Colwellia sp. M166: one gene and its partner. The protein of the gene in region 2 interacts with the protein of the main gene of each other region in a pairwise test. Links are inferred from orthologs where the notes say so. Each region holds a gene or a part of one and is shown on either strand. Other genes may lie near its edges.

Evidence for each region. The genes of interacting proteins can lie anywhere in the genome.
Region 1: the proteins of cysE (region 2) and cysK interact in binary tests that used the Escherichia coli proteins (3 or more experiments, as listed by UniProt). The link is inferred for Colwellia sp. M166 from one-to-one orthologs.

The regions. Positions count from the first base shown.
Region 1 is NZ_CP040755.1:919,641-925,337, forward strand. What follows is about bases 1,761-4,579. They hold cysK (cysteine synthase A), read left to right. Parts: upstream 1,761-2,589; coding sequence 2,590-3,570; downstream 3,571-4,579. Other genes in these bases: FGD67_RS04230 (RDD family protein), read right to left, coding at 1,761-2,195; FGD67_RS04240 (hypothetical protein), read left to right, coding at 3,876-4,310; ggt (gamma-glutamyltransferase), read right to left, coding at 4,522-4,579. Outside these bases: FGD67_RS04225 (hypothetical protein), read left to right, coding at 1-837; more of FGD67_RS04230, read right to left, coding at 948-1,760; more of ggt, read right to left, coding at 4,580-5,697.
Region 2 is NZ_CP040755.1:1,561,929-1,567,612, reverse strand. What follows is about bases 1,680-4,485. They hold cysE (serine O-acetyltransferase), read left to right. Parts: upstream 1,680-2,580; coding sequence 2,581-3,390; downstream 3,391-4,485. Other genes in these bases: FGD67_RS07095 (IscS subfamily cysteine desulfurase), read left to right, coding at 4,145-4,485; iscR (Fe-S cluster assembly transcriptional regulator IscR), read left to right, coding at 3,606-4,115; trmJ (tRNA (cytosine(32)/uridine(32)-2'-O)-methyltransferase TrmJ), read left to right, coding at 1,751-2,512. Also shown: FGD67_RS07120 (Type I secretion system protein TolC), read right to left, coding at 45-248; suhB (inositol-1-monophosphatase), read right to left, coding at 539-1,342; more of FGD67_RS07095, read left to right, coding at 4,486-5,359; Fe-S cluster assembly scaffold IscU, read left to right, coding at 5,378-5,684.

The sequences.
Region 1 (5,697 bases), 640 kb from region 2 along the record:
GAAATTGGTGAAAAATTCCGAGCTGATTTAGGTTATATGCCACGTGCTGACTATAAAAAGAGTAAAGTCTTAGTAAACCGTTTGCTCTATGGTGAGCCTGACAGTGCTTGGCAAGAAATGAAGTTTGCTGGGCAATGGCAAATTTTACATAATGAAAACAATGAATTATTAGAGCGTTCTGTTTCAAGTAGCTTCACTATTGACGGCCCTATGCTTTCAATATTTGATATTATGGTTGTAGCTGCGGATAAAGTGGGTTTACGTGCTCATGAGCTAGACTCTCGCTTACCTATTGATAATAGCATTGACGGTAACACTAAACGTTTTCAAGAAAACCAAGCTGTTATTTACGGTTCAATGCAACCAACAGCGCAATTATTGACTGAACTTGAGTTAACCTTAGGTGATAAAATAGATTACGGTAATAATCGTCTAGGCGATTATGTCGCCCTATATGCCTATATCAGTTATAACGTTAATAAACATTTAGAATTTGAATTCTCCCATACCTATAGTGATTTAGATGCTGATAATGCAAACGTTTTTACAGAAAACCTAACAGAATTACGTGTTTCATATCAATTTAATATTAATAGCTATTTGAAATTTAATGTTGTCTACACTGATATTGATTTCAATCTTGACAATAACTCCACAGCCTATACAGCAAAAGATAATACGCTATCTACTCAACTTATTTATGCTTATAAAATTAACCCGCAAACAGTATTCTACTTAGGTTACTCTGACAATAGTTATCAAGATGATCGATTAAAAAGTTTAGAGCGTGGCCAACGTACTATCTACAGTAAAATCAGTTATGCTTGGTTGCCATAATCAAAGCCACTATGACACTGATATATAACGGAGTAACTTTCGAGCTCATCAATAGTAATCAACAACTATGGATTGCTAGTGGTATTAGCATGTTTTATTAGGCCATTATCTCATCTGGTATCATTATCATTTACCACAATAGTAGCGGATATTTTATCATGGATGGCTTGTCGGTTAGGATCCCAATAAATTTGTGCAAAGCCGAGTAAACCTGTGGCAATACCCGCGCCATAGCCACCATAACGTCCAAAACTGTCCCAGATAGATAAAGGCGTGCCATCTAATTGAATGACACGAATATGGAATAACTTTTTACCCGGTGTTTGGCCATGCCAAATCGCCGTAAACATTGTAAAATAGAAAGCAGCCCAACCAAAACCTATGCCGAGATCTTCAATCAAACCTTGTAGCCAAGCAAAACCTTTATAAACAACCTCGTTACTTGAGTTACCTTTGCTCTTTTCGTGCTCAATATCAGTGTCTAAAGTACTTAATTCAGCTATTTTATCGACTGTATTTTGATTTATAGTACTGTTGTCGTTAATCTCACGGACAAGATCAGAGGCATCAGTAGTCGTTTGATTTTTTTGCTGGGCACCGGTGGTTATATACAATTGTCTAAGCTCTGTGCTTAATTGCTCAAGATGCAAGCGACTTAAGCTGTCTTGCTCTGTAACATTAGCAATCAATAATGCGATAAACTGCTCTGCTTGCTGTGCTGTTGGTGATTGTCCAACATAAGCTAGTAGTAAATCAGCCGTTAATTGTTGCCAACATGCATATTCATCACATTCACTCTGCGCGATAGCAACAGTTGCCGCAACCGATAAAGTACCTTTGATAAACCCTTGCTCATCACGATTATTTTTTATTTTATTTGACGGGCTTAAAACTGTGTCTGGTTGCTGTCCAGCGCGCTCAACTTGGTTATTAAAGTCATTCATTTGGGAGAAGATGTTAGGTAATGTATCAATTAATACAACGAAGACAATAAAAGCACCCGTGAGACGAAGCAGTGTTTTTCTCAATCCCGGCTTTTTGCCAAACTTGGCTGCACGCTGCTTACTGCCAAGTTTAAATAATGTAATAGCAACTAATACAGCCAGCAATTCACCCGGGGCACCGCTTAATATAGCCACTAAACATAGATCAATTAACAGTGCAGCCCCACGACGCCAAGGCACAGCAAGAGCAATACCAAATAATGACTGATCAATTTTAAAAGCAAATGGCGTTAATGTTTCACGAGTTTCTTCAGCAGATAACACTTGCGCGCTACTTTCTGCCGCTGTAGAGCAATTTTCATTACTCGCTGTTGCACTTATTTTCTTAAAGCCAGCATTTACATTATCGGTCACTGTCGTTCCTTTATCACGAATCTTTAGCTATCACGAAATTGTGATAAATTTAACAATATCAATCATCTGCTTACACTTCAAACCTTTTAATGGTGCCCAGAAATAGTTTTCAATTGAGCATTTACCAACAAAAACATTTGATTTAAATACCATTAATTCGATATCTATTCCTTTTTCGCATATAAGAGATCAAAATATCACTTCTTTTTCTGCCATAAAGCGTTAATCTAATGGCAAAGTGTTAACTTAGCTTTGCTGTTCTTTCATTGTAGTCTCTGCTATAAAATGATAAGTCAGTAAGCTATTAAACTGAAAAACTCAGCGGTTAACCCATGTAAATAATTAATACATCTGTATGACACACTCGCTTAATACGATGAAACAGGATTAAAAAATGTCTACTATATTCGAAGATAACTCAACAGCAATTGGTAATACACCACTCGTTAAACTTAACCGCATTGTTACTGGTGAAAATACGGCCAATATCTACGCAAAAATAGAAGCACGTAACCCAAGCTTTAGTGTTAAGTGTCGCATCGGTGCCAATATGATTTGGGATGCCGAGAAGAAAGGTTTACTTACTGCGGGTAAATCTATTGTTGAACCAACCAGTGGAAATACCGGTATTGCTTTGGCGTTTGTTGCTGCCGCTCGTGGTTATGAAATCACTTTAACCATGCCAAACACGATGAGCTTAGAGCGTAGAAAACTCCTGATCGCCTTAGGTGCTAAATTGGTATTAACCGATGGTGCTAAAGGCATGGGCGGTGCTATCGCTAAAGCACAAGAAATTAAAGATGCTGATCCAGAAAACGTAGTACTACTTGGCCAATTTGATAATCCTGCTAACCCTGAAATTCACGAAAAAACCACTGGACCTGAAATTTGGAAAGACACCAAAGGTCAGGTTGATTTCTTCGTTGCCGGTGTTGGTACGGGTGGTACGATTACGGGTACAAGTCGATACCTTAAAAGTGTTGCCAAACATAAGATCATATCCGTAGCGGTTGAGCCGACTGATTCTCCAGTTATTACACAAGCAATGGCCGGTCAAGAATTAAAGCCTGGTCCTCATAAAATTCAAGGTATTGGCGCCGGCTTTATTCCTGGTAACTTAGACCTTTCAATTGTTGATGCAGTTGAACAAGTATCAAATGATGATTCTATGGCTATGGCACACCGCTTAATGAAAGAAGAAGGTATTCTTGCCGGTATTTCATCCGGCGCCGCTGTTGTTGCCGCTAAGCGTATTGCAGAAAGACCAGAGAATGCTGGTAAGAATATTGTTGTTATTCTCCCTAGCTCTGCTGAACGCTACCTTTCAAGTGCATTGTTTTCTGATTCATTTACCGATGAAGAACTTGCACAATAATTAGCACCGCAAAGTAAATACTGAGTTAGCACTAATGTTAGCTCGATGATAAAAGGCATGACTTACTCAAAAGGTCATGCCTTTTTTGTTAATCACGTATCCTTCGTTCCCCTTCATGTTTTGCATCCATCCAATAACATCGAAAAACAAAAAAAACATATAAAACAGCGACATTCAAGTTATCCCACTTTGACTAGCATTTAAAAATAGCATCATAAATCACCGAGAATCATAACCAACCTCTAGCATTGCCCACAACCTTTGAGGTAACATGAGATTAACTTCACATACTTAACTATTAGCATATGAATTATTTAAAATTTATCACCTTAAGCCTCTTGCTGTTACTAACTGCTTGTGGTGAAGAAGACAAAAACAAAATTAACGATGTCGACAACCCCGAAGTTGTCGCAATTGAATTCTTTAATGCATTGTATAATGAAAAAAATATTGAAAAAGCAGCCTCCGTATGTAGCCCTCGGTTATCACGTATTATTTTACACTATAAATCAACAAAAGCGGTTGCAAGGCATTTATTCAATATGTCGTACGATAAGGTTGAGATAAAACCAGATGATAGTGGTGTAAAAGTTAGGGAGCAATTTAAAAATGCAGCGGTTATTACCGTTTTTTTCGATGGTTACTACCACGACGATCATTTAAAAGATGTTAAACGACTATCATTAATTCAAATAGACAATAAATGGGTTATCGATAAGATCTTAAAAGACCCTTTTTAAACTGTCATAGTTATACCAAGTTTATTCAGTTTGTTCTCACTCAGCGCTTACCAGCATTTTGAGAACAACGATCATTTTGTGAATATAGTTATTAGAATTGGTATTAGTACCATTGATATTATTTAAATAACTAAAAACGGCGTCAATATTGACGCCGTTTTTTAGCTGCACATTTAGCAATTTATGCTTTAAATCATTAATAATTCAGCAGTTAATAGCCAATCGCCTTACCTTCACGACGAGGATCAGCACCACCTCTTAAATAACCATCAGATATTTCAATCGCTTGAATGCCACTATTTAAGTCTCGCACTATTACTTTGTGTCCTTTAGCCTCTAATGCAGGTTTAAGCTGCACTAACTCCGTACCTTTTTCTAAGGTGGTAACTAGGTTACGATTAGTCAGATGCGGCAGATTAATCGCTGATTGTGGATCAAGTTGCCAATCTAAAATTGCAATCATGGTTTGCGCTACGTAATTAATAATACGGCTGCCTCCTGGAGAACCAACAACCAGCTTTAGCGAGTCGTCTTGATTAAATACCATCATCGGCGCCATAGAGCTACGTGGTCGCTTACCTGGCTCTAATCGATTAGCAACCCACTGTCCATTTCTTTTCGGATCAAGAGAAAAATCAGTTAATTGATTGTTGAGAATAAAGCCTTCAACCATCAGTGCAGAGCCAAAGCCCATTTCGACACTTGTGGTCATAGATATTGCATTACCCTCTTGATCTACAATAGAAATATGACTGGTTGACGGCAATTCAAAAGCATTGTCATCGGCTTGCGCTACTGCTCCGGTTGGCAGACCAGCAACAGCTGTTCCCATGTCTATATCAAGTTTAATTAATGCTGAGCGCTGCGCCATATACTGTTTATCAATCAACCCTTTTGTCGGCACATTAACAAAACTGCTATCGGCAACATAACGATTACGGTCTGCGAACGCTAAGCGTGAACTTTGACTAAATAAGTGTGCGAACTTAGCATCATCCATCGACAATTTTGCCATATCAAAGCGTTCAAGTTGACCAAGTATTTGAATAATAGCCAAACCACCAGAGCTTGGCGGCGCCATACCACACACTTGATATTGTCGATAAGAACCACAAATTGCAGATTGTTCTTTAGCTTGATAACTTTTCATATCGCTTAATGTTAAACGCCCCGGTGCAATGGGTGAATTTTGCACTGCAGCGACAATTTTTTTCGCTATCCAGCCTTGATAAAAAACCTCAAGCCCCTCAGCAGCGATACTGCGATACACCGCTGCTAGCTTTTTGTTTTTTAACAATTGCCCTGCCTTTATTGGCATACCATTTGGAAAAAAGTAGCCTTTAATCGTCGGCAATTTAGTAATTCCAGGGTTAAACTCCATCGCGAC
Region 2 (5,684 bases):
CTTCAATTTAGGGTGAGTGTCTTCTTAATTCTGTGTTCTTAATTCTAGGGTGAGTGTCTTCTTAATTCTATGGCAAAGACTTGTGTGAGACAGTGCAGCTTATCTTCTACCCAGCCGCGACGGTGCTCATAGCTTTGACCTGATAATTTATCTTCACCACATAAAAAAGCACGGCGGACACAACGTGCAACGCAATGATAATAAGGCGTATCGGCTAGACTGATTTGTTGTTTCCTTGGCGTGGCCATAAGTCACCTAAAATAAGTCGCTTGGTTAGTTGAGCGTAGTGCATAAGCTATATTTCTTCAATTTAGGGTGAGTGTCTTCTTAATTCCTCTTAATTCCTTTTGCTTGTGTAATTGATGAGGATCGGCTTTTATTTTCTGATGAACGAGTTTATTACCACGTTCATCAATTTATTACTCCCATGGAATATAAAGCTTAGCTAAGTGCTTTCCCCTGACGTTCACGTTAAATTCATATATTTCAGGCACAAAAAAAGCGCCTTCAGGCGCTTTTTAACGGTAAGTATTAAGCTTTATTTGCTTAGAGCTTCACCTAAATGAGGACGAATATCTTTCAATATTTCTTTTGCTAAGCGTGGGCTACTTGCCACAATGTTACCTGAATTGCTGTGGTTATGACCGCCAACAAAATCGGTAACTAAACCACCCGCTTCGATAACCATTAGTTCACCAGCAGCGGTATCCCAAGGTTTTAAGCCGATTTCAAAGTAACCATCAACACGGCCAGCAGCAACGTATGCTAAATCAAGTGCAGCAGAGCCAGCACGACGCATATCAGAAGTTTTACCGAACAAAGTTTTAAACATTTCTAAATAAGCATTTGTGTGTTGCTTATGTTTGAAAGGAAAGCCTGTCGCTAAAATAGAACCTTTAAGTTCTTTTGATTGTTTAACGCGAATACGAAAACCGTTTAGTTGTGCACCTTTACCACGACTTGCAGTAAATAGCTCGCCACGGATAGGATCGTAGATCACTGATTGATCTAATTTTCCTTTCACTTTTAAAGCAATTGAAACTGCAAAGTGAGGAATACCTTTAACAAAGTTAGAAGTTCCATCAAGCGGGTCAATAATCCATTGATAATCGCTGTCTTTCCCTTCAATTAATCCACACTCTTCACCAATGATCGTGTGATTAGGGTAAGATTTTTGGATTGTTTCAACAATAGCTAGTTCAGCACTTATATCAACATTAGTAACGAGATCGTTAGTACCCTTAGATTCAATTTCAATCTTATCTACTTGTTCAAAAGCGCGCAGAATTACTTTGCCCGCAGCACGCGCAGAGCGCACGGCAATATTTAGCATCGGATGCATGATCGACTACCCTATAATGTTGTAAAATGTCATAAACAGCTATGTAAAAGAACGAGGTCAACATTAAGAGTCATACTTGGATGAACCCCTAAAATTGAGCGCGCGAATTATAGCAAACTAATTATCAATTTGCGACCACCTTATTTTTCATTTAGTGATTCACATAGCTAAGTTATAACCGATGAGAGAGAACTTAGCTTATTTTTCACTGCTTAAGGGTAATTAGGGCTACTTATATATGTAAAAGAGCTAACCCATATTGATAAACACTATAAAACTAAATTAAAGTGGTGATTTTTTCTCAGTACAGGGATATGTTCTGTGTTAACATTATCGACAATTTTAGCCATCTAGATAGGTAGCATTTGAAGTTCAATTTGTTGCCATCGCATTAAGTAAGTGAAGATAATGTCAGATTCTTTATTAAATAAAGTACGTATAGTGCTCGTTAATACCTCCGATTGCCGTAATATCGGTTCAGCTGCTCGTGCCATGAAAACAATGGGTTTAACTGAGCTGGTATTAGTTGATCCCATTGAAATGCCTAATGGTCAAGCACAGGCATTAGCTGCTGGTGCAACCGATGTATTAAAAAACGCTAAAGTTGTCGCGACTCTGGAAGAAGCCATCATTGATTGCGGTTTAGTGGTTGGCACCAGTGCTCGTTCACGTACGTTACCTTGGCCGATGTTAGAGCCACGTGGTTGTGGTGAAAAGCTGATCACTGAAGCACAAGAATATCCTGTGGCGTTAGTTTTTGGTCGCGAGAGTAGTGGTTTAACCAATGAAGAATTGCAATTATGTCACTTCCACGTACAAATTCCTGCAAACCCAGAATATAGCTCACTGAATTTAGCCATGGCAGTACAAACCCTAAGTTATGAAGTTCGAACTAGCTTTTTAGCACACCAACAACAGGCTTTTACATTAAATGAAGCTGAAGAATATCCGGTGGTAGATGAAACGGAACGTTTCTATCAACATTTTGAAGAAGCATTAAAAGCAACTGGCTTTATTGTCCCGAGCCATCCTGGTTTAGTGATGACCAAACTGCGTCGTTTATTTAATCGCGCCCGACCTGATGTCAAAGAATTAAAAATGATGCGCGGTATTTTAGCTTCAGTTGAGCGCGTTGCCAAAGCATCGAGCACTGAAAAAAATACAGATTAATTATAGTCGTTAGTGATTTAGCTAATTGAATAAGCACCGACTTAAAACTGAGAATTAAGGAAAGTGGTATGTTTAGCCGCATGAAAGAAGATATCAATAGTGTATTTGATCGAGATCCAGCAGCACGTAATGTATTTGAAGTATTAACCAATTACCCAGGTTTACATGCGGTTTGGTTTCATCGTTTGAGTCATAAATTGTGGAAATGCAATTGGAAGTGGTTAGCGCGTAGTTTATCAACATTCTCGCGTTGGTTGACCGGTATTGAAATTCATCCTGGTGCTACTATCGGTCGTCGATTTTTTATTGATCACGGTATGGGCGTTGTTATTGGTGGCACAGCAGAAATTGGTGATGATGTAACTTTATACCAAGGCGTTACTTTAGGTGGCACCAGCTGGAAGGAGGGCAAACGCCATCCAACACTGATGAATAATGTTGTTATTGGCGCCGGTGCTAAAATTTTAGGACCTATTACCATTGGTCATCATGGTAAGGTTGGCTCCAATTCAGTGGTAGTTAAAGATGTACCTGATAATGCCACAGCCGTTGGTATTCCAGGTCGTATTGTTAATCCAAACAAAGATAATGGTGCGGCAGAAAATCGTGAAAAAGTGGCGAAAAAATACGGTTTTGATGCTTATGCCGTGGCTACCGATAATCCAGACCCGGTAGCAAAAGCGATAGGTCGTTTGCTTGACCATATGCACTTAATGGATAACAAAGTCTCTGATTTATGTCGAGAAGTGAACCAGCTTGGTGGTCAAGTTTGTCAAGAAGCTTTACCAGAGTTAAGTGTTGGTGAGTTTGACGAAGATGAGAAAGCTGCCGCTAAACGTCGCGAAAGCGCAACTGAGTCTTTTGATCCTTCAATTTAGCAATATTTAGAAATAATTTTTTGAAAGCACTCGCTCGCGAAAGGTGTTAATTCACTACAAAACATAAGTAGAAATATTGAAAAACACTTATGTTTTGCCTTTTTATTGACTAATTTATAAACCCGAGTAAAATACTTGAGTAAATCACTCGGGTATTTAGTTGACTATTTTATAAGGATATGTAAAATTGCGCAGCAAATTGATAGGGGTAATAAATGAAACTGACGTCTAAAGGTCGATATGCAGTAACAGCTATGCTTGATGTGGCAATTCATGCCGCAACTGGGCCTGTTCCTTTGGCAGATATTTCTGAGCGCCAAGGTATCTCATTATCATATTTAGAGCAACTTTTCTCACGTCTTAGAAAGTATGGTCTTGTTAATAGTGTTCGTGGACCAGGCGGAGGTTATCGCTTAGGTAAGTGCTCAGCGCAAATTGCCGTTGCTGATGTGATTAACGCCGTTGATGAAAGTATCAATGCCACAAAATGTGGTGGTAAAGGTAACTGCCAAGATGGTCAGCAATGCCTCACACATTATTTATGGTCTGATTTAAGCGATAGAATTGAAGATTTTTTAAAGAGTATTTCGCTTGCCGAGCTCGTCGAGCAACGAAATGTAAAAATAGTGTCACAACGACAAGATGAAATAACAGCGAAAGCTCGTAAGTCACCCTCGTTAGAGACATTAATTACCACCCGTAACATTATGAATGACTGGCACTAGTTGCCCGTTCAATTGGAGATTATTAACCAATGAAGCTTCCTATTTATTTTGATTATTCAGCGACTACACCTGTAGATAAACGTGTTGCTGAAAAAATGATGCAATATATGACCACTGATGGTTTTTACGGAAACCCAGCCTCACGTTCACACAAATTTGGCTGGCAAGCGGAAGAAGCGGTTGATATCGCTCGTAATCAAATAGCAGATTTGATTAATGCCGATCCTCGTGAAATTGTTATCACCTCAGGTGCAACTGAATCTAATAACTTAGCTATTAAAGGCGCAGCCAAGTTTTACAGTAAAAAAGGTAAGCACATTATTACCTGTAAAACTGAGCATAAAGCGGTATTAGATACTTGTCGTGAATTAGAACGTCAAGGCTTTGAGGTAACTTACCTTGATCCTGAAAAGAATGGCTTAATTGACTTAAAGAAATTAGAAGCTGCTATTCGTGAAGACACAGTACTTATTAGTATTATGCACGTGAATAACGAAATTGGTGTTATTCAAGACATCGCTGAAATTGGCGAAATGTGTCGTGCACGCAAAATTATCTTCCATGTTGATGCTGCGCAAAGTGCCGGTAAAATCAATATTGACTTACAACATTTAAAAGTTGATTTAATGTCGTTTTCTGCCCATAAAATTTATGGTCCTAAAGGCATTGGCGCACTTTACGTTTCTCGTAAGCCTCGCGTGCGTTTAGAGTCACAAATTCACGGTGGTGGCCATGAACGTGGTATGCGTTCAGGTACATTAGCAACGCACCAAATCGTTGGTATGGGCGAAGCTTTTAGAATCGCGAAAGAAGAATTAGCACAAGACGAAGCACACGTAGTGAAAATGCGTGACCGTTTATGGGCTGGCTTAAACGATATGGAACAAGTTTTCGTTAATGGCGACTTTGACAAACGTTACCCAGGTAACTTAAATGTTAGCTTCAACTTTGTTGAAGGTGAGTCATTAATTATGGCATTAAAAGACTTAGCAGTATCTTCAGGCTCAGCCTGTACATCAGCAAGTTTAGAGCCGTCATATGTCTTACGCGCTTTGGGCTTAAATGATGAAATGGCACATAGCTCAATTCGTTTTAGCTTTGGCCGTTTTACCACAGAAGAAGAAATTGACTATGCCATTGACCTGATTAAAAAGGCAATTGGCCATTTACGTGACATGTCACCGCTTTGGGAAATGTTCAAAGACGGTATCGATTTAGACTCAATAGAGTGGGCTGCTCACTAGAGCACTAGGAGAAATAACATGGCTTATAGCGAAAAAGTAATTGATCATTATGAAAATCCACGCAACGTTGGTTCTTTAGATAAAAACGATCCACAAGTTGCTACGGGTATGGTCGGCGCACCTGCATGTGGTGACGTGATGAAGTTACAACTTAAAATTTCAGCTGACGGTATTATCGAAGATGCGAAATTTAAAACTTACGGTTGTGGCTCTGCAATAGCTTCAAGCTCATTGGTTACAGAATGGGTTAAAGGTAAATCAATTGATGAAGCGGGCGAAATCAAGAACACTGCCATTGCAGAAGAGCTTGCATTACCGCCAGTGA